Regions from separate parts of the Shewanella sp. SNU WT4 genome, predicted to be linked through region 1. Evidence: riboswitches for the same ligand, from Rfam matches in the RefSeq annotation. Region 1 holds a riboswitch; each other region holds the start of a gene.
The links. Region 1 has a riboswitch for cyclic di-GMP ahead of FJQ87_RS13440 (chitinase N-terminal domain-containing protein). Riboswitches for the same ligand answer to the same signal wherever they lie in the genome.
Positions count from the first base shown of each region.

Region 2: it holds a riboswitch for cyclic di-GMP, as region 1 does, so the genes downstream of both, FJQ87_RS07915 (M66 family metalloprotease) here and FJQ87_RS13440 (chitinase N-terminal domain-containing protein) in region 1, are expected to answer to the same signal.
Region 3: it holds a riboswitch for cyclic di-GMP, as region 1 does, so the genes downstream of both, FJQ87_RS03050 (immunoglobulin-like domain-containing protein) here and FJQ87_RS13440 (chitinase N-terminal domain-containing protein) in region 1, are expected to answer to the same signal.

Region 1 covers NZ_CP041151.1:3,013,513-3,020,510, forward strand. The annotation lists partial or broken gene FJQ87_RS13430 (glycosyl hydrolase family 18 protein) at 219-2,081, opposite strand; one part of gene FJQ87_RS13435 (IS3 family transposase) at 2,156-2,618, shown strand; one part of gene FJQ87_RS13435 (IS3 family transposase) at 2,618-3,711, shown strand; partial or broken gene FJQ87_RS13440 (chitinase N-terminal domain-containing protein) at 3,714-4,427, opposite strand; cyclic di-GMP riboswitch class I at 4,542-4,624, opposite strand; gene sstT (serine/threonine transporter SstT) at 5,068-6,288, opposite strand; gene FJQ87_RS13450 (dual specificity protein phosphatase family protein) at 6,708-6,998, opposite strand, start outside.
Region 2 covers NZ_CP041151.1:1,759,283-1,766,280, reverse strand. The annotation lists gene FJQ87_RS07925 (IS110 family transposase) at 600-1,616, opposite strand; gene FJQ87_RS07920 (LTA synthase family protein) at 1,783-3,612, opposite strand; cyclic di-GMP riboswitch class I at 3,932-4,019, shown strand; gene FJQ87_RS07915 (M66 family metalloprotease) at 4,102-6,998, shown strand, end outside.
Region 3 covers NZ_CP041151.1:672,245-679,242, forward strand. The annotation lists gene FJQ87_RS03035 (DUF4124 domain-containing protein) at 1-17, opposite strand, end outside; gene FJQ87_RS03040 (AbgT family transporter) at 248-1,798, shown strand; gene ovoA (5-histidylcysteine sulfoxide synthase) at 1,859-3,964, opposite strand; cyclic di-GMP riboswitch class I at 4,416-4,501, shown strand; gene FJQ87_RS03050 (immunoglobulin-like domain-containing protein) at 4,558-6,744, shown strand.

The DNA of each region.
Region 1 (6,998 bases):
TGAATTTATATAATAACGGCGTAAATCGAGAGTAGCATCGGTGTTGTTGTCAAAATCAAAGACGAAAGGTTCATTTATTTAGGCAACAACGCAGTTATTATTTAGTAAGGTATTTTAAGAAAAATTCTCAAAGCACCTAATCGACTAAACCAATTAATTGTTTGTAAAAAAGGCTTGATGAATTTCATCAAGCCTTTTTCGGAAAATATCAATCTAGACTACTTAGAAGAAATACCTAAATCAATCCATACGCTAGCTTTGCTAGGCTCTTCGCCTTTAGTCCACCACTTAGCCTGATACTTACGGCCTTTATGAGTGGTAATATCGTTGCCGTTATAAGCTACGCCTGCGTCCCAATCAAGCTGAACATTACTTACTAATAACCACTGTTCAGTAGTGCGTGAAGGCGCGTTACCTTGAGTCCAATACTTAGCTTTCCACAGCAAATCGTTATGGCTTACTGTTTCGCCACCATGATAAACAGTTGATGCGTTCCATTGCGGGTAATCACCAGCATCAGGATCAGTTGTGCCACCATCATCAACCACCGTCACAGTCACCGCTGTCGCAGCTTCTGCGCTTAGAGTTTCATCAGAAACTTTAACTGATACTGAAAATAACTTTTCTTTTTCAATAACTGGCGCAGTAATAGTAAGGGCGTCAGTGCCTTGACCTATCACTTTAAAACTAGTAGGGACTGTCCAATTATAAGTTAACTTGTCACCATCAGGATCGATAGCTTTAGCTTGTAAAGTAACCGTCTTACCACTTTCAACGCTAACGGTTTCAACCATAGTAACCTGTGGTGCTTGGTTAACGGCTGGCGCCTTGTTCGTGATAGTCATGGTATCAACAGCAGTTAAACCTTCAATGTCCTTAACAGTAAGGCTAAAGGTGTAAACTGTATCAAATTCAACCTCTGGAACTTCAACTATTAACACTGCCGAATCAGAGTTATTAACATCAAGAGTTATGCCGTTAATTTGCTTCCATTGATAGGTTAACTCGTCACCTTCTGGATCACGAGATTTTGAACCATCAATTTCAACAGTGACTTCGCCCTTAACCGTTAGATCTTCACCGGCATTAGCAATAGGCGCTTTGTTTGCCGGTGGGGCGATACCTTCACCGTGGCCTAAGCCTTCATGCATAGCATTAAGTAAGTCGCCGTTGTCTCCGTCAATTTCCCATGAGAAAATTCCGCCTAAGTCGTGCTTAAGAACATATTGACCTTTAGCAATAACTGACTGAGGATTATCATAAGTAATCAAGTCACCTGTTGATTTTTTAAATAGGTAAGGTGCTTCTGCTACTTCGTCATAGCCTTTTTCCCACTCTGAATCCATATGGTTATTAACGATATCACGATAATCTAATACACCATCTTCCCAAGTCCCCTTGATCTTACCTGTTGCAGTACCAGTAAAAGGGTTGCCATCTTTATAGTCATGTACTCCAGTCCAGCCACGACCATATTTGGCAACACCTAGCACTAACTTTTCAGAGTCAACGCCTTGGTTAAGTAATATTTGAGTGCCTTTATCAGCAGTGTATTTCGTGGTTTCCCAGTGACCATCATATAAAGCGGTTTGATGTCCTAAGTTAGTATTTTGCCAAGCACCGTTAAAGTCATAGCCCATCATAAAGATGTAATCCATGTACTGTTGAGCTTCGCCATAATCAACCACGGCAAGCTTATCGTAACCCACGTTAATAGCAGAAGTCAGTTGATACTTACGACCAGTTTCCTTAGATAACTGATCAAGCATTGCACGCAATTCTTTCATCAAAATAACGTAGGTTGCACCATCTTCAGGCTTACCTAAATGTATGTTTTCACCACCACCACCGGGAAATTCCCAGTCGATATCTAAACCATCGAAGAATTTCCAAGTTTTCAAAAACTCTTTAGCAGAATTAACGAAAACATCACGCTTTGTTTTGTCATCAAATTGGAAGAATGGATCTGATAATGTCCATCCACCGATAGAGGGCAGGATAACTAAGTCTGGTTGCGCTTGCTTAAGCGCCATTAACTGACCAAAGTTACCTTTATAAGGGTCGTTATAGTTCATAACTCCCCCCTGTGTCAGGATTGTTGTCACCCTTAAATAATCATTATTTTTAAAGACAGGGTGCGGCAAAAGAGAACGATATGGCTCGGTATTCACCAGAACGTAAAGAGGCGATCCTTAAAAAATTATTACCGCCTCACAATTTAACGGTCGCAGAGGTTGCTCGGGAAGAAGGCATTGCGGTGCAAACCTTGTATCATTGGCGAGATATTGTCAGAAAAGAAGGTCGCCCCGTGCCAGGTAAAACATTAACAACTGATGACTGGTCAGCTGAAGCTAAGTTTGCGGTACTCATTGAAACAGCCCCGCTATCGGAAGCCGAGTTAAGTCAGTATTGCCGTGAAAAAGGCTTGTTCCGCGAACAAGTACAGCAGTGGAAACAGGATTGTTTAGCTGGTTTTCAAACCTCAGAAGTACAAACCAAAACCATTAAACAGCAGGCCAAGGCTGACAGAGCCGAAATCAAATCATTGCAACGAGAATTGCGCTACAAGGAGAAAGCGCTGGCTGAAGCTGCTGCGTTACTGGTGCTCAGAAAAAAGCTCAATGCGCTCTGGGGGGACGACAGCGAGGAGAGCTAACTCCCTTGCCTGAGCGCATAGAATTGATTGCCTTAATTCAAGAGGCGTATACCAATGGTGCTCGCCTTTACAAGGCTTGTGCTGAAACTGGACTCAGTAAACGCACTTATCGACGTTGGTATCGAGCAGGCCAAGTGCAAGCCGATTTAAGACCAATAGCGGCTCGACCAGAACCGACAAATAAACTCGAAGCACATGAGCGACAACAGATATTAAGTGTGTGTAATCAAGAGGAATATGCCAGCTTACCACCGTCGCAAATTGTGCCGACATTATTAGATAGCGGAATTTATATCGCCTCAGAATCAAGCTTTTACAGAGTGTTAAATGCTCATGGTCAACTTAACCATCGTGGTCGCACTCAGGCTGCTGTTAATCGAAGTAAACCGTTAAGTTATCGGGCTGATGGGCCCAATCAAGTGTGGTCGTGGGACATCACTTATTTGGCTTCAACCGTCAAAGGCCAGTTTTATTATCTGTACATGTTTGAAGATATTTACAGTAGAAAAATAGTGGGTTACGAAGTTCACGAACAAGAATGCGGTGAGTACGCCGCCGCGCTAATCCAACGCTGCATGTTACGCGAGCAATGTTTTAATACGCCATTAGTGCTGCACTCTGATAATGGGGCGCCGATGAAGTCACTGGCCATGAAAGCCAAGCTAGAAGAACTCGGTATTACGGCATCATTAAGTCGGCCGCGGGTGAGTAACGACAACCCCTTTTCAGAGTCGTTATTTAAAACCTTAAAATACCGACCACAGTGGCCAAAATCGGGTTTTAGCAGTTTAGCTGGCGCAAGAGAATGGGTTGAGAAGTTTGTGAAGTGGTACAACGATGAGCATAAACACAGCCAGCTCAATTTTGTCTCACCAGGACAACGTCATGCTCAGCTAGATAACGCGATTTTAGCCAAGCGTAAGGAAGTGCTTGAAGCGGCAAAGGCAAGAAGACCGACTCGCTGGTCTAAAGACGTGAGAAATTGTGAGGCGGTTGGAGCCGTGACCCTAAACCCAGATAAAGCACCAATAGAAGGCGTAATAAATGCAGCTTAATATTTAAGCAAAGAGTGACAACTATCTTGAAAAACACCGACTCCCTCTTGTGGCTTTTGAATAGCAGCCCAAGGATCATGAATGGCTAGCTCAAAATTAGCGCGACCTTCACATGCTTTTTGCAAGGCTTGAAAGCTACCTTCAATACTTTTAAGGCTGTCATTAATGCCATCACCACCACACATAGGGGTAAAGCCATATAACAGGTGGGTTAGGTTTTTAGAAGGCATCTTATCAACTGGGAATTGGCGACCGTACACCCCCCACTCAACAAAATACGACCCAACAACCTTGTCAGTTTTATTAACGTATGGGCGGTTATTTTCAAGCATCTTAGTTTCAAGAGGCGCTAAATGGCTACCGTCAGTATCAGCAACGATAATTTCTTTAGTTTGGCTATAAGAGCAACCTTCATCATTACACAAGGCCACACGCATTTGATAGCGACCACCTTTTTTTACATCAAATGTAGCCTCACCTGCTGCGACAGAAATTCCTTTCCAAACTTCCTCACCGTCTAAGTACACCTTAGCAGTGTCACCGAGTTCACCATTCCATAAGTTCCAATTAACGGTAACTTTAGCAGCATCTTTAACCGTAACAAGTTTGTTGTAGGCGCTGGTTGATTGGTCGATATCGATGATTGCAAATTTTGTTTCACCCCAACCTAAAGTTGGCGTACCAGGCAGAGCCGCAAATGTATTTGCTGATAGCATAGAAGCAACAAAAATCGCTGCGGTGGATAGTTTAGTTTTCAAAGAATATTCCTTATTAGACAATGCAAATAAGGCAAACAAAGTGCGTAAGCAAGCAAATTAAATTGCTATGATTTTGGCGTCCCCGCTATCTTAGGTTTCCCCTTAGACCGGAAGCTTTGCGTCCCAGCCTTTCGACTGGTTTGCCTTTTTCTATAAAATCAGACATTAACGTAAGATTTGTAGCTATAGTAACATACTGTAACAGTAATATGAGAGCTTGATTTTTTTGGGAAAACAATAAATCGTGACCTACACCACAATAATAAATGACTCTCGATTTCCCAGCCCTACGTTACTAAAAATTAGGCTTTTTATCACATTGCCTGCCAATGAATCTGTTACAATTTATTTAGAGAAAATGCGTCATAATAAAGTACTGGTATTTTCATTGAATCACTTTTGGAATTGAGGAACTTTTATTGTAATTAGGCGAGATTGGTGTAACGGCTTATGAAGAACATCTCATAATTAGTTTACTGTGATTCCGATAAGTCATGGAGGCTCATTAGCCTAAAAGAAATAACAAAAGGGCTAGTCACTTAGTGACTAGCCCTTAATAAAAATAGCCGTTATGACAAACCAACCTGTATCACATCACTTAGCCTTGCTGGCGCTCTAGCGCTTCACAGGCTGCAGCGGTAAATACCACGTCAGTTGAGCTATTCAAGGCGGTTTCTGCCGCATCTTGAATAACACCTATGATAAAGCCTACAGCAACTACTTGCATGGCTACATCATTACTAATACCAAATAAGCTACAAGCTAATGGGATAAGTAGCAGCGAGCCACCCGCCACACCTGATGCGCCGCACGCCGATACTGCCGCGACCACACTTAATAACAGCGCAGTAAAGATATCAACTTGAATACCTAAGGTGTGCACTGCCGCTAAGGTCAGCACAGTAATAGTAATCGCCGCGCCGCCCATGTTAATGGTGGCACCTAATGGAATAGAGACTGAGTAAGTATCTTCATGCAGCTTAAGCTTGGAGCAAAGTGCCATGTTCACTGGAATGTTGGCCGCACTTGAGCGGGTAAAGAAGGCGGTGATACCACTTTCACGTAAGCACTGAAACACCAGTGGATAAGGGTTACGGCGAATTTTAGCAAATACGATTAATGGGTTAACTACTAATGCCATAATAGCCATCACGCCAAGTAACACAGCCAACAAATGGGCATAACCCGCTAACGCTGAAAAACCTGTTTGCGCGAAGGTGGCAGACACTAAACCAAAAATACCAAGTGGCGCTAAACGGATAATAAAACGCACCATCTGCGAAATACTGTGGCTCATATCGGCAAACACTTGTTTAGTCGACTGTGACGCTTGCGCTAAGGCAAAACCTAGACCCACACCCCAAGTAAGAATACCAATATAGTTACCAGTTAACAGTGCATTGACTGGGTTATCGACCAACTTGAACAGCAAGGTGTGCAGCACCTCACTTATGCCTTGTGGCGGCGTAGTGCCGGTTGCCGCGTTAATCAGTACTAAATCTGTTGGGAATAAAAAGCTCATTGCCACGGCAGTTAAGGCGGCGGTGAAGGTACCAAATAAATACAAGATCACAATTGGGCGCATGGCGGTTTTACTATTTTGCTTGTGGTTAGCAATCGATGCCGCCACCAAAATAAACACCAGCAAAGGAGCTATGGCTTTTAACGCGCCCACAAACAAGTCACCTAAAATAGAGGCGTGTGCCGCACCTTCTGGTGACCATGTGGCTAGCGCAACGCCGGCGATTATCCCCACTAAAATTTGCAATACCAAATTGCCATTGGCAATGCGGTAAAAAAATGAATCATTCTTATTCATGACTTAGGCCCAATCTTGTTATCGTTATGTTATTAATGTCGCGATGATAAACTGGCTTAAGCAGCAAAACGCTGCACTTTGTTTATGGCGAGTCTAGTTTTGTAACTAATGTCTTAGCCCTTGTCTAGCCTAGATCCCAATTAACTCACCATATTGCTGAAAATTAGCCGCTAGCGCCTGATTTCTGTGATATTTATCGCGGATCGCTGGTACCTAGTTAAAGATTGGTTAATGTAGCAGACCATTAACCACATAAAACCACAGTGCGCTTAGGCTAATACTTGAGACCAAGTGTTACAAAATTGTCAAAACGACGCTCACAAGAAAATATAAAGGGCACCCGATTAAGGTGCCCTTTAAGGAATACTCACAGTAAAGCTAGTTTAGATTTACATCACTGCGTTTTACATAATTGCGATTTACTGCAATTGATAAACCACATCAAAGGCAAATTGATCCCAACCATCGCGGCTAAATGCATTGGCATTGACATTGCGTACTTGGCTAATAGCGTGCACAGGCGCTGCGCCTTGCTCAATCAAGTATTGCGCCATCACTAAGCAAGTACAGTCTTGACCTGAGCCGCAGTGGATTAATACCACTAGACCATCGTCGCAAGCTTGCTTGATAAAGGCGATAACTGCTGGCAGGTGTGCCACAACATCTTCTAAATCTTGCGCGCTCGGGGTAATAGCATCCGGTAACGCAAT
Region 2 (6,998 bases), 1.3 Mb from region 1:
AGCCTTGAAAGCCACCTTAATCGGTGGCTTTTTTATAGGCTAACGCCGCTATCGTTAAACGCTGGTAATGCTGGCAATAAGAGTGAAACTAGGGTGATGATAGTGAAACTTGTGTGGTGATAGTGAAACTAGGGTGATGAAAGTGAAACTATGCTGGTGATAGCTAAGCGATATCAATGCCATGGCAATCAAGCGCTACGCCTGTTTTGATATGATTTTAATACTGGTATTAATAGTTAGGACGATAACGACTCGGGCGCTTATCGCTGCAGCGCTTCTGCTCAGCAGTCACTCTTAGCGCAACTATTCCGGCAGTTCACTATTTATGCCACCAGCTTCCTTGTCAGCAAACACTTGTCATCGCCCCATAAAAATGTATGGTCCGCCTCGTTATTGCAAATGATATTTTCGATAACGAGGTTGGTTTGCGCTAATGTATTCGGAGTCTTCATTAGGTGCTACCACCCGCTCCACGATGAGTTCCGCGCTAGATTGTCCTCAAAAAGCCCAAAGCATACTGCGTTGCTGTTTTTTATGTCAGGTCTTCAATCTAGTGGTCTGACCGTTCTGCCATCTTTTTTATCATCTGCAAACTCGGCTTAAACTCTTACTTCAAATGCTTGCTTGGTCGATAACACTGACCACGCTATCCGCACTAACTTATTCGCCAAAGCGACAACCGCTACGTTAAATGGCTTTCTGGCTCTTAACTCCAAAATCCATTCACCAAAAACAGCGACTGCAACCTCTGGCCTTGATAAAATCGACCGTGCACCATGGATGAATAACGTCCTCAACGCTTTGTTGCCGCGCTTACTTATCCCCAAAAGCGTGGTTTTGCCGCCAGTTGAGTATTGATGTGGGACAAGCCCTATCCAGGCGGCTAACTGTCGTCCATTTTTAAAGTGACCCACATCGGAGATATCCGCTAAACACTGACTCGCTGTTAAATTTCCCACACCTGGGATAGATTTAAGCAGTTGAGCATCTTCATTTTGCTCGACAAGCTGTTTCAGCTTGTTATCTTGACCTGCAATACGCTCATTAAGCTGTAAATAGTATTCGTGATGCTCAATCAACTCCTGCATTAACATCTGAGGAATAGATTCTTTACTATAAGCAAGCCATTGAAATAGGCTCTTCATCTTGCTATGCCCTTTAGGGAAGCTCATACCAAATTCAAGCAAGATAGCTCCAATACGGGACATGCACGCGGTACGCTCTTTTACGTAACTAGAACGAATACGTTGGATCACTGAGATAACCTGAGCAGTTTCAGTTTTAACACCAACAAAGCGCATCGATGGGCGTGTTGATGCTTCCGCTATTGCATCAGCATCGATGTAATCATTTTTATTAGTTTTAACGTAAGGTTTAACGTACTGCGGAGGAATGAGTTTAACTTCGTGCCCAAAAGACTGGCACTTTCGAGCGAGCCAATGTGAGCCACCACATGACTCCATGGCTATGATTGTTGCGGGTGTTTGAGCTAAAAACTCAATAAGTTTTGCGCGAGATAAATGCTTTCGAAATTGCTCTCGACCGCTATAGTCATGAGCAACAAGATGAAAAGAAGATTTGCCTAAATCGATCCCAATTACTTTAATAGTAGACATGATGGTTCGCCTCTTTGTTTGCCTAACCCTAAGCTTAGCTTAGGGGTGAGGCGGACCATCTAATTAAGGCCGATAACCATCAAAGGGTTATCGGCCTTTACTCTTAAGCGTTAACTGACTTAGCTGCTACAGCAATTATCTGAGCACAAGCTAGCCAAAGGGCCAACTAGTCTTTCTGAGTTGGCGCTAAGCTCCACTGGGCGCCACTAAAGATATCTTGTGAAATAATCAGTGCTTGCTCTAACCACTCATTAAACACTTGGCATTCAGGCGTTTGTGATTGCTGCGCGCACAGCATTTTATCACCGGCGGGCGGCTGCACTATGCTGATCCCAGCGAGCGGGCGCACAGTGGCAGCTTGCGGCGATTTAAGCACAGTTAACAAGTTCTGCTGCGTATCCCCGAGCAAGGCCAAAATCCGGCGTGGCAACTCATACAAGGCAATCTCGCCCCATTGCTGCGGGCCATTAATACCATCAATCACAATTAACGGCGTGCGCAGTGACGTGGCAAACATCTCAGGGCTAAAATCCGCTTTATTAGCACTAATGACGCCAGTTTGGGTATAGCCGTCGTAATTAGGCCCAAGAAACGGTAAGTGATCACCAAACATCACGATTAACGCTTGTGGGTCTTGCGCTTGCACTGTGGCAATAAAGTCCATGATTTCACGGGTTTTGTAGTACATTTGATTGGCATATTTCACCGCCATCTCATTCGCGCCAGTCGCGCTTATCACCACAGGGCGGCGCTCGTTTAATGGATAATCCAAATGTCCAAAAATAGTGACTATGTAATTTAGCGTCGCTTGGCCATTATCGCGATTAGCCGCCGTTTTATCCCACACTTGATTAAATAACGACACATCGCTCATAAACTCGCGGTTCATGTCATCTTGGCGGAAATCATTAATCGACCAGTATTTATCAAAACCTACGCGATTATAAGCATTAACCCGATTCCAAAAGCCCGCATGATTGGGGTGTGAAGCTATGGTTTGATAGCCAGCATCGGATAAATAGCGCGGCAAGCACGGCACTTCATTGCGCAGCCAACCCTCAAAAAACACCGCATTTTGGGTGACAGGAAACCCGCATAAGGCTTCAAATTCACTATTGGCCGTATAACCACCAAATACCGGCGCTAGCACTGTGCTATTGGCTGTGGCTTGCCATAAATCGCGAAACCTTGGGTCAAACGGGTCTTGATTAAAGCCCACGTTGCCAAGCGCCATAGGATCCCAAAAGGATTCCAGCAATAACACATAAACATTGCGCTTATCGCTAATGCTGGCGGCGGGAGCTAAGGCTTGCGCTGGGAAAATACTGGTTTTAGCGGCTAACACTTGCTCTTGTGTTACTTTCGTTTGACCCCGCGCAATCACGCGACTGCCTTCTACCGTCAAATGCAGCAACAAGCCGCGATCTTTATAGTTACCCGGTTGATCCCACACCCTATCGCCCACATGGACATCAAACCATGCTTGTAAGCTACTGGATTGATTAACATAAAAAAATCCAGCCCCAACCAATAACGCCAGTAGCAACCAAGTGCGCTGCCGCTGCCAAGCAATCGCGACCATCAAGCCGCCAAATGGGATCAGTAGCGCCGCCCATAAGGCCCAGTAACGCCAATCATTAAATAACTGAAACATATTGCCGACGATACTAAAGTCATCAGGCATGATGGGGCTGCCTAAGATCATGAGCTTGAGCGCATTACTGACCTGCAGCACTAAGGTAAAGCTGGTGTACACTATGACCCAAGCTAAAAAATTGCGGCACAATACAAATAATAGCGCCGCGAATACCAGCTGAATAATGGCATCTTTAACCCAAACCCCAGGCCAAACCCCGACATCAAAACTGCTCGCAAGCCCCACTTGAATCAGGCTATACAAGGCCAGTGTATATAGCACCATATATAACCATGGTCGCCATAACGCTAAGCGCTTCTGTAAACGTGTTTTCGGGAAAACTATCCTTGATTGCTGCATATTGCCCTACATCCGAAACTAGCCAAGCTAGGTAACATATTGTGCAATATCATACTCATTTTGAAAGAATTTAATAGCTTAAGTCATTAATCATTCCATAACTTATACCGACTTATTGCAACCTGGCCTATCTCGGTTTTTGCGCCTATGGTTAAACCATCATCTTAACTTGCGCCATTTCTGCTATTTTAGAGGTTAGCGCGCCCAAGATGAATCAGCAAGACCAGCAATGCCATCAAAATCAATTAGTTAAGCAGATGCTTACATTGGCACTGGATTAATTAATCCATATATTGGTCGCCAGCAAAAATTGCTGACACATTGAAAAAGGCAAACCAGTTGAAAGGCTGGGACGCAAAACCACCGGTCTAAGGGGCATTTGTACCTATGATAGCGGCGATGCCATTGGTATCAGACTTGTCGCCTTATGCAGCAAGTCTAGTAATGCGTGTTGCCTTATTGAATTTCTACGCTCAATAAGGAAGATATATGTTTAAAACTCGTTTTTCCCCTCTCGCCTTAGTGATAGCTAGTGCATTGGTGCCGTTAGCGGCGCAGGCCGAAGTCACTATGCAGCAAGCTGCCGAACAAACGTTTAGCGTCATTAAAGCCATGAAACAGCGCGGTGAAGCTAATGATGGCGTGATTGTTGATGGTAACAAACGCTTTATTGTCTATAACGACTATCGTTTTGAACTGCATGATGATAATTACCCTAAATTTCCTTTCCCTTATGGCGGCGAAGAAGCCCTAGCCCCTTATTATGCCGCGTTCCCATTTTTAAATGATAAATGGGACATAGTGATGAATAATAACTACGGTTTTTATTTCATTCATGATGATTTTGGCAGCATGAGTAGCGACACTCAGGGTTGTTTTGTCGAATATTTTCCAGAACCCAGTTTCAGCGAAGATAAGATAATGCGCTTTGAAAAGACTGAGTGTATCAGCGCGCCTATGATTACTGACTTTGCCCTGTCTGGCATATTTGATATTGGTGCCACTGCCACTTGGCAAGGCCATGTGGAAGGTAATCACTATCAGCTGAGTTTAAGTTCACCGTCAACTAAAACGCAAATGTTTAACGCCACCGCCCCTGAGTTCTACCTAGGTAATCTGTCACCAAACACTGATTATCAATTAGCCCTGGAAGCTTGTAATACCACAGGGTGTGTAGCCGTAGAACCGATTACACTCACCACCAAAACCAGTCAAGCGGGTTTTCATGATGGTATTCGCCACTTAAATCACCTTGATGGTGAAATTGCCGCCCATGTGTCCTTGATGCAAAGTCACAGCTTAACCGCCCCCTTTGGCAATGATGAGTTAAATGCGCCGGATGTCGTGATCAACCGTGCTGCCATGCTGCTAGTGACGCCAGAGCTTAACGACATTAACCAGTTATGGGTTGAGGTGTATTTTGAAGGCGAGCTTATCGCGCGCGAAATCATGCAGTCGCCCGCCAATCAGCCCAAAACTGACCAATACGCCGTTGACGGTCGGCCAATGGTCATTTTTGACCATGATGTCTGGAGCTTGCCGCTTCAATGGAATTGGATGACCCCAGGCTTATCCCTTAAGTTTATCGATAATCATGGCCGCAGTTCAGAATTGGCGCAGCACAGTATTACCTTTGGCGGCGCGCCTGAGTTAGTCATCCAAAACATCGACATGGGCATGTTAACTAAGCCACGTGGCCGCAATACCATGGCTAACAATACTGCTGAACATGCCAGTGATTATTTTCAAAAAATCCCAGTATCTAAATTAGTGATGGGCCAATATGCCCCTGCCCATTTTGAAACTGTCACTATGCCTAATGGCAAAGTGTACACTGAACGCAGTGACACTGATGGTGGCTGGCATAGCGGTGATATGCGCGAAGCCATTGGTAAAGCGTTAATTTCAACGGGTATTAATAATGCTAACGTCGGCATTACTACCTCAGGGGGGTATTCACAGGCCTACAATCGCCGTTTTAACCAACTGACAGCGCACACTAATGTCGGCGTTTACACCCATCCAGACAATGGCTCAAACAAAACCGTAGTGCATGGCGGTAGCGGTGGTGGTGGCATTTTAACCTTGGAAGCAACCACAGGTAATGAATGGTCTCATGAAGTGGGACATAACTTTGGCAGAAGCCACTATCCGAGCATGGCCTCAGTGCATGATATGCAAAGCGGTTGGGGCTGGGATCAGGTATTTAACCGCTTTATCGGCAATATCGATTGGCGCGGTGCGCCAGCGATATCAAGTGCGGGCGGCGAAACCTCATTACCATATTTAGAGACATTCCGCTTTTTGCATGACGCCCAAGCCGGTGGTGAAAAGCAAAAAATTGGTTTAGTCAGTAACTTTACCCTTGAACACCCAACTCAAGCACGCCGCACGCAAGCTTGGTTAAATAGTGGCTTTAACCAAACACCTGACGGCAATTATCACTATGCCACATGGGATCAAGCGCAACAAACCTATGTAGAAGCCAACACTACAGCACCAGCACCAGTAAAAACCGGCATACCTGTGACAACCTTAGTGGGTATTTACGATCCTTTAGGTGTAAACCCAAGTCAAATTTATCCCGTGCTTTACGGTAACTACGGCAATGTATTTGATTTAGCGCCAGCCACCGACTTTGAAGCGCCAGCACTGAGCCCAGGTTGGCATCAATACCAAAGCTTAAGCGCTGAGCATTTAGCGATGTCAACGTGGAAAACCATAGTCGACAACGGCAGTCATCAACGTTTATGCCAATTTGCTTTTACTACCACCAACAACACTACAGTCAACTTAGTCGGTCATGTCGAGCCTAACAGCAACACTTGCCACGCCAGTGATGACATGCGTTGGAACTTAGGCGGAACTTGGCAGCAAATGGAATCGAGCGCAGGTGATTATTCACTGCTGTTCCCTTATGGCAAAGGGCAAATTACTTACAGCCCAACCCCTGAGATAGGTGAAGTGAATCTGTGTCAACTGACTGACATTAATAACCCAAGCCATAATGGTGCCGGCTTCGTGCAAGAGGGAAGCTGCGTGCAAATTGCAGGGATAAAGCACAGCAATAACCGAGACTGGAAATATGCGGTGAGGTCTGCTGAACAAGCCAACTACATTCACACTAGTGTCTGTCGTCTTGATGTCACCACTCGCCAAGGTCAGTCAATTTCTTATGACTTAGCATCTACGCGCTTACACGCTAACCAAAGCAATAAGTTCCACATCAACTTGCCGCAGCAAGAACTCAGCAACGTGACGCTAAGCTGCCAAGACGCTGAGGGTGTCACCATCCTAGATAGCTTAACGCCGTCAATAACCACAGGGATTGAAGACTTACCACAAGCTGTGATCATCGGCCAAGAGCATGGCTATCAAGTGCTGGA
Region 3 (6,998 bases), 1.7 Mb from region 1:
CGGTATTGTGCAGACATAGTTAGCATCCTTAAACTGTGTTGCTTAAGGTTACTCATTTTGGGCGAATGTGCCTAGTTGTTTGATGGATTTTGCAGCAGCTCGTCCATAGGTAGACAATGTTTCAGCTAAGTAACCGCCAAATATGGCTAAGGTTATCGACTTTGGCTACGTTCCCAGGCTTGTAAGCTTGTATCTCACGAGCTTTGTCTCTAAGGTAGCAGCCTAAAAAAAATTAGAGGAGATCAAGATGGCGACGTCAGGCGAGAGTCAAGAATCGAACGGCATACTAAGCCGAATGCTAAATAGCATTGAACGAGTGGGGAATAAACTCCCCGATCCTGCGGTAATCTTTTTACTGGGGATGTTATTAATTTGGGGATTATCTGCCATTTTTGCGCAGATGGACTTTGCGACCATAGATCCTCGCACCGGTGTACCGTTAGAAGTCAATAACTTGCTGACAGGTTCTGCCATTGTGGGATTTTTATCCTCTATGGTGACCACCTTTACTAGCTTTGCGCCGCTTGGCGTAGTGTTAGTGGCCATGTTAGGTGTCGGTGTGGCTGAGCATTCTGGCTTTATTAATACAGCATTGAAATTGATGTTGAAAGTCACGCCAGCTAAGTACTTAACCCCATCGATTATTTTAATCTCTATAGTTAGCCATACCGCAACTGATGCGGGCTACGTGTTAGTAATCCCATTAGCTGGGGTTATTTTCTTTGCTGTGGGTCGTCATCCGTTAGCGGGTATTGCGGCAGCTTTTGCTGGCGTGAGCGGCGGCTTTGGCGCTAACTTTGTGCCATCGGGATTAGATCCGTTATTACAAAGTTTCACCCAGAGCGCGGCGCAAATTATCGACCCTGCCATTTCAGTCAATCCACTCAATAACTGGTTCTTCACCTCAGCATCGAGCTTATTTATCGTGCTGTTAGGTTGGTACATTACCGACAAGATTATTGAGCCTAGACTGCAAAAGACTAAGGTTGACGGCGATACCAGCGGTTTACCTTCATTTGATGAAGTGGGCCCGAAAGAGAAACGCGCCTTTAATGTTGCCTCTATGGTGATGGTCTTAGGTTTAGTGCTGTTGTATTTAGCGAGCGCTCCAGCGGATTCTGCCATGCGCGCCGCTAACGGTGAGCTGACAGATTTTAAAGCGCCATTAATGCAATCTATCGTGCCGCTTATCTTCTTACTGTTCTGGATCCCTGGCGCCATTTATGGCTTCATGGTTGGCACTTTCACTAGCTCACGCGACATGATTGCTGCCATGAGCAAGTCTATGGGTGGCATGGCTTACTACATAGTCATGGCATTCTTCTGCGCCATGTTTGTGGCGGCGTTTACTAAGTCTAACTTGGGGGCTTTGCTGGCCATTGAAGGCGCTGAAGTATTAAAAGCATTAGCCTTGCCAAGTTCAGTGACTATCGTCGGCATCATCTTCCTGACAGCCTTTGTTAACTTGTTTGTGGGTTCAAGCTCTGCCAAGTGGGGATTATTAGGGCCTATCTTTGTGCCTATGTTGATGCAGCTGAACATTTCACCCGATTTAACCCAAGCCGCTTACCGTATTGGTGATTCAAGCTCTAACATCATTACGCCGTTAATGCCTTACTTCCCGTTAGTGGTGGTGTATTGCCAGAAGTACGTTAAGGACACAGGGATAGGTACCTTGATTGCTATGATGCTGCCGTATTCGGTGGCCTTCTTAGTGGGTTGGACCTTGTTCTTACTTGCCTATTGGGGTCTTGGTATTCCATTAGGATTACAAGCCAGCTACACCTACGGTCTGTAATAATAGAGTCAAAGATAAGGCCCGCATTATGCGGGCCTTATGCTATCTGGCGTATGCTCTTTACTGGCGTTTACGCCAAATCGATAACTGCGAAATGCTGTGTTGGAATTTGCGTTTAGTTTCGCGAATGACAAAGGGAATGTCCTTCACGGCGCACAGTTCAAAGTCTTGATGCAGCGCCTCATTAAGCCCATCTAAGCTAGTAAAGTTCTCCGCATCGCGCTTAAAGCCGCCGAGCCAATTGGCTTTATTTGTGTACTGCTCCAGCCAAGTGTAGGGGGATAAGATCACTAAATAGCCGCGACTATTAAGCCTTGCAGGCATATCTGCCAAAAACTTATGGGGGTCGGTTAATCTATCAATTAAGTTGGCAGCATAAATAAGATCATAGCCACTCAACCTAGGCTTGAGATTACAAGCATCCCCTTGCTGAAAATGTATGTTAGCGGCTAAGTCTTGGTAGTTTAGCTGCGTTAGACTTACGCTCTTAAATTCTTGCAGCTCGCCTTCAGTGGTAATAGTCCAGCGCTTTTGTCCTTGCTCACATAAATCTATGGCTTGAGAAATAAAGCGCGCCGAAAAATCGATAGCGTCCACTTGCTGATAATGCTTAGCCAGTTCAAAACTAGCGCGCCCCACAGAGCAGCCAATATCCAGCGCCTTAAGAGTGCGGTTTGGTTCAATTTCAGCCATAACACTTGCCACTGCATTGACGCAGAAATTGGCCACACCAAAGTGGCTATCACCATAATGGAATTCTAAGTACTGGGAAATAAGCTCATCGGTTTCGTAAATATTCACTGGCTCATTGCTGGGTAATGCTTGCGCTGAGCGCACATAGCGAAAGCCTGCATGCTGATAAAAGTGCCGTCTGAAGGCGTAGCGACTGGCATGCTGCATTTCATTGCCGGTTGAAATCCAGCTGCCACCTTTAATGAGGTTATGGCGGCCATCAAAGGTTGGGGTGGAGAAGTCATCATACATGGGATGCACTTCAAAGCCGTTAAGGCCATTGATGGCGGTTTCGCTCCATTGCCAAACATTACCGATAACATCATAAAATCCTTGATGCTCAAAGCGATTGACAGGGCAAGATGAGGCAAAGTGTGCCAGACCTAAGTTGGCAGGGATTTCTTGCCAATCTTGGCTATCGCCACTGACGTTTTGGCGTAAACAATACCATTCAGCTTCTGTCGGAAGGCGTAACTGACTTTGCTGCACTTCGCTTAAGTAATGGCAAAAGGCCTTGGCTTCTAAGTAATTAACTTCTACTGGCCAGTTTAAGGGCAAAGGGATTTCTTCGGTGAGGTTGCGTTGCCACCATAGACCTTGGTGTTTACGCCAAAATCTTGGATGCTGCGCTTGGGTGTAATTTAGCCACTGCTGACCTTCTTGGGTCCACCATCTTAAGGTTTGATAACCACCCGCCTCAACAAAGGCCAGGTACTCTTGATTGCTAACTAAATAGCGACTCGCTTCAAAGTCATTCACTGTGACTGACTGCTGGCCGTACTCATTATCCCAACCATAAGTCATGTCGGTAGCGGCTTTGCCTAACGTCATAGTGCCACCGCTTTGATGCAGCAACTGATTGCTGGGCGCTAGAGCCATGCTCTCGCAAGCATGCCAGTTGCTTGAGGGCGTCACTAAATGCAGCGGCAGCTGGCGGATAATGACAGACGATGTTTCAAGATGAATTCTTTCATGCTCTATGCCCATTAATATGAGCCAAGCCGGCGATTGCGCCGTAATAGGTAAGCTCAGCGCTAGGTTATCTATGACTTGATTGACACAAGCGCTCACTTCATCGCGATAGCGCCGCACTTGACAGACGCTTGGCCAGGCATAGTGCTGACTGTTGACATCATCCCAGCTCATTTCATCCACGCCTATGGCAAACATAGACTCAAATTCAGGGTTGATACGCTCATCAATGAGGCGAGCCAGTTTAAGTTTGTTGATATAAAAAGTGGCGGTATGGCCAAAATAAAAAATCAACGGATGACGTAACGGTTCAGCCTTAAGAAAATAGGCGTCATCGGTATTGATAAGGTCGAATAACTGCTGATATTGCTGCCAAGTATGGTTGAAATAGCGCTTAATCTCGGCGCGTTTACTTTCAACATCGGTACCATCAAGAGAAACACTTTGATTGAGTGAGGTCACGAGCAATCCTTAATCTGCGTATCCGTGTGATTGAATATACACCATAGGTGATAATGATTGATGGCGATAATGTTTACGTTTATAACATCTTAATAAACATTATCAGTTGTGGGATGGCGACTCAATCTGCTTCAGTGGATTGAGTGTTTTAAAGCCTAAATTTATTTCAATATTCAAGCATGGTTAGCGCTTAAGCGTTAGTCGGCCTAAACCAGTAGATAGTGGCGATTAGTTGTTGTTTTAGCATGAAGTTAGCGAGCGAAAGGTTCGGTAGATGTGGGTTATTTGCTTTTATAAGTAAATGATTTGAGTGCGAATTATGCTATTAATCATATTTAAGCATGGTTTTAAGCTTATTTTAAGATTAAAGGTGACAATCATAACTACTTAGAGCCAAGCTTGTTGCGGCTCAAGTTATTGTAAAGGCTGATTCATCTTGTCATGAAGCTGCTTGCGATAAAGGCAAAATGCGTGAAAGCGCATGACGCAAAACCTCCGGTCTAAGTGGTGAAACCATAAGATAGCGGGGCTTCCACAGGTAGTGTTCGAGTGCAAAAACTCGCGTTACCTGTTTCTATTTGAAACGGGAAATAATGATGATAAAGAAATTAACACTGAGTGCGTTAGTCTTGGCTCTGACTGGGCTAGCTCAGCCGCTACAGGCGCAAATGGTAAACCCTGAAGCCGGTGTCGTCGTAGGCTACTGGCATAACTGGTGTGATGGCAGCGGTTACAAAGGTGGCGTAGCGCCATGCGTTAAACTAAGCGACGTTAACCCTATGTATAACGTCGTCGACATCTCTTTTATGAAGGTCTATGACACAGCTGAAGGTCGTATTCCTACCTTTCGTTTAGACCCGCAAGTGGGTTTATCAGAAGCAGAATTTATTGCTGAAATTGCCGAATTAAACCGTCAAGGCCGCGCCGTATTATTAGCCTTAGGTGGCGCCGATGCCCATATCGAATTAAAAATCGGTGATGAACAAGCCTTTGCTGATGAACTGATTCGTCTTACCGATATCTACGGTTTTGATGGTTTAGATATAGATTTAGAGCAAGCCGCGGTGACTGCTGCTGATAACCAGACGGTTATCCCAGCGGCGTTAATCATGGTGAAAGAGCACTACCGCGCTCAAGGTAAAAACTTCTTAATTACCATGGCTCCAGAATTCCCATACCTGACAACGGGTGGCAAATACGTTCCTTATTTAGAGCGTTTAGAAGGCTACTACGACTGGATCAACCCGCAGTTTTATAACCAAGGTGGCGATGGTATCTGGATTGATGGGGTAGGTTGGGTTGCTCAAAACAACGATGAACTCAAGCAAGAGTTTATCTACTACATTGCGGATTCATTAATTAACGGCAGTCGCAGTTTTTATAAGATCCCTCACGACAAGTTAGTGTTTGGTATCCCAACCAGCAACGATGCCGCGGCCACTGGCTATGTTAAAAATCCACAGCATTTATACAGCGCTTTTGAAGCCTTGAAAAACCAAGGTCAGCCGCTGCGTGGTGTTATGACTTGGTCTGTTAACTGGGATATGGGGCGTGATGCGGCTGGTAATGAATACAATGAGTCCTTCATTAAGGCTTATGGCCCATTTGTACACAGCCAAGTGCCGCCAGTACCAGAAGCGGGTAAGCCAGTATTCACAGGCTTAGGTCATGCGCGCGTGCTGCATGCCACAACATTTGATCCTATGGCAGGCGTGACTGCTATGGATACCGAAAATGGTGATTTAACCTCGCGCATTGTGATTGAAGGCCAAGTTGATACCAACACCTTAGGTGAATATGTACTGACTTATCGCGTCAGTGATAATGATGACAACGAAACTGTTGATGCCCGCAAAATTGAAGTTTATAGCGTGAAGCCTGTCTTTAGTGGATTAGATAATCGCGTCGTGCCATTAGGCGCCGCATTTGATCCCTTAGCTGATGTGACGGCATTTGATGCGGAAGATGGTGATCTTACTGCTCAAATTCAGGTTTCTGGCAAAGTGGATGTGAATACTGTCGGCCGCTACAGCTTAACTTACTCAGTGACAGACAATGCTGGTCAACAAGTGACAGCCTCGCGTCAAGTGCGCGTGACTGATGACTCGCTGGTGTGTGGTAATGCCTGGCAGGCGGATAAAGTCTATTTAGCTGATGAAGTGGTTAGCCATCAGGGTAAGAGCTGGAGCGCTGGCTGGTGGACCCAAGGTGATGAGCCTGGTAGCACAGGTGAGTGGGGCGTGTGGCGCGTTGCTGGCGATAGCGATTGTGACGGCGGTGTATCGCCTGAACTGCCAAAGTTAAGCGTTTCACTTAGCGGTATCGCTGCTGAGTATCACATCAAAGATGGCGCCGTGGATTTAGCGGTGACTGTTAAAACTAACCGCAGCGCTATGGTTACTATGAAAGTGACCGATACTGGCGGAATGATAGTTAACGGTGGCGATTTCGCCGCGCAAATTGCAGCAGAGCAAACGGTAAATCTGTCTTTAGCACAAGTTATTGCTGGTGAGTATCGCCTGCAATTGGCGGCAACTGATACTGATGGTAACGAGTCTAAGCAAGCCTTTACGCTGATGCTGAAAGAAAGCGAGCCTTTGCCACCGGGTGATTATCCAGCTTATGTGGCTGGTACCCAGTATGCCGCTGGTGACATGGTTACAGGTAGCGATGGCAATATTTACCAGTGTAAGCCTTGGCCATATACCGCTTGGTGTGCAAGCGCTGCTTACGCGCCAGGTGCCAGTGCTTATTGGATGGATGCTTGGGACGCGCGTTAATCCCGCGAGTCTAACTATCAATAAATACTGCTGTTAATTAAAGCCGCCCTCGGGCGGCTTTTTTGTGGCCGAGAGTTAAGTATTCATGCGGGCTAAGCCTTGCGCATATTTAAGTCGCTAATGTTCTGCACTCTGTTTTTAATCTGCTTTATAAGCTGTTGTTTTAGTAAAACATGTTATGAATATGACGCTTTATTTTGGTCAAACTTGATGTTAACGTGCTGTGGGTTTTATGTTGAATTGGTGGTGGTCGC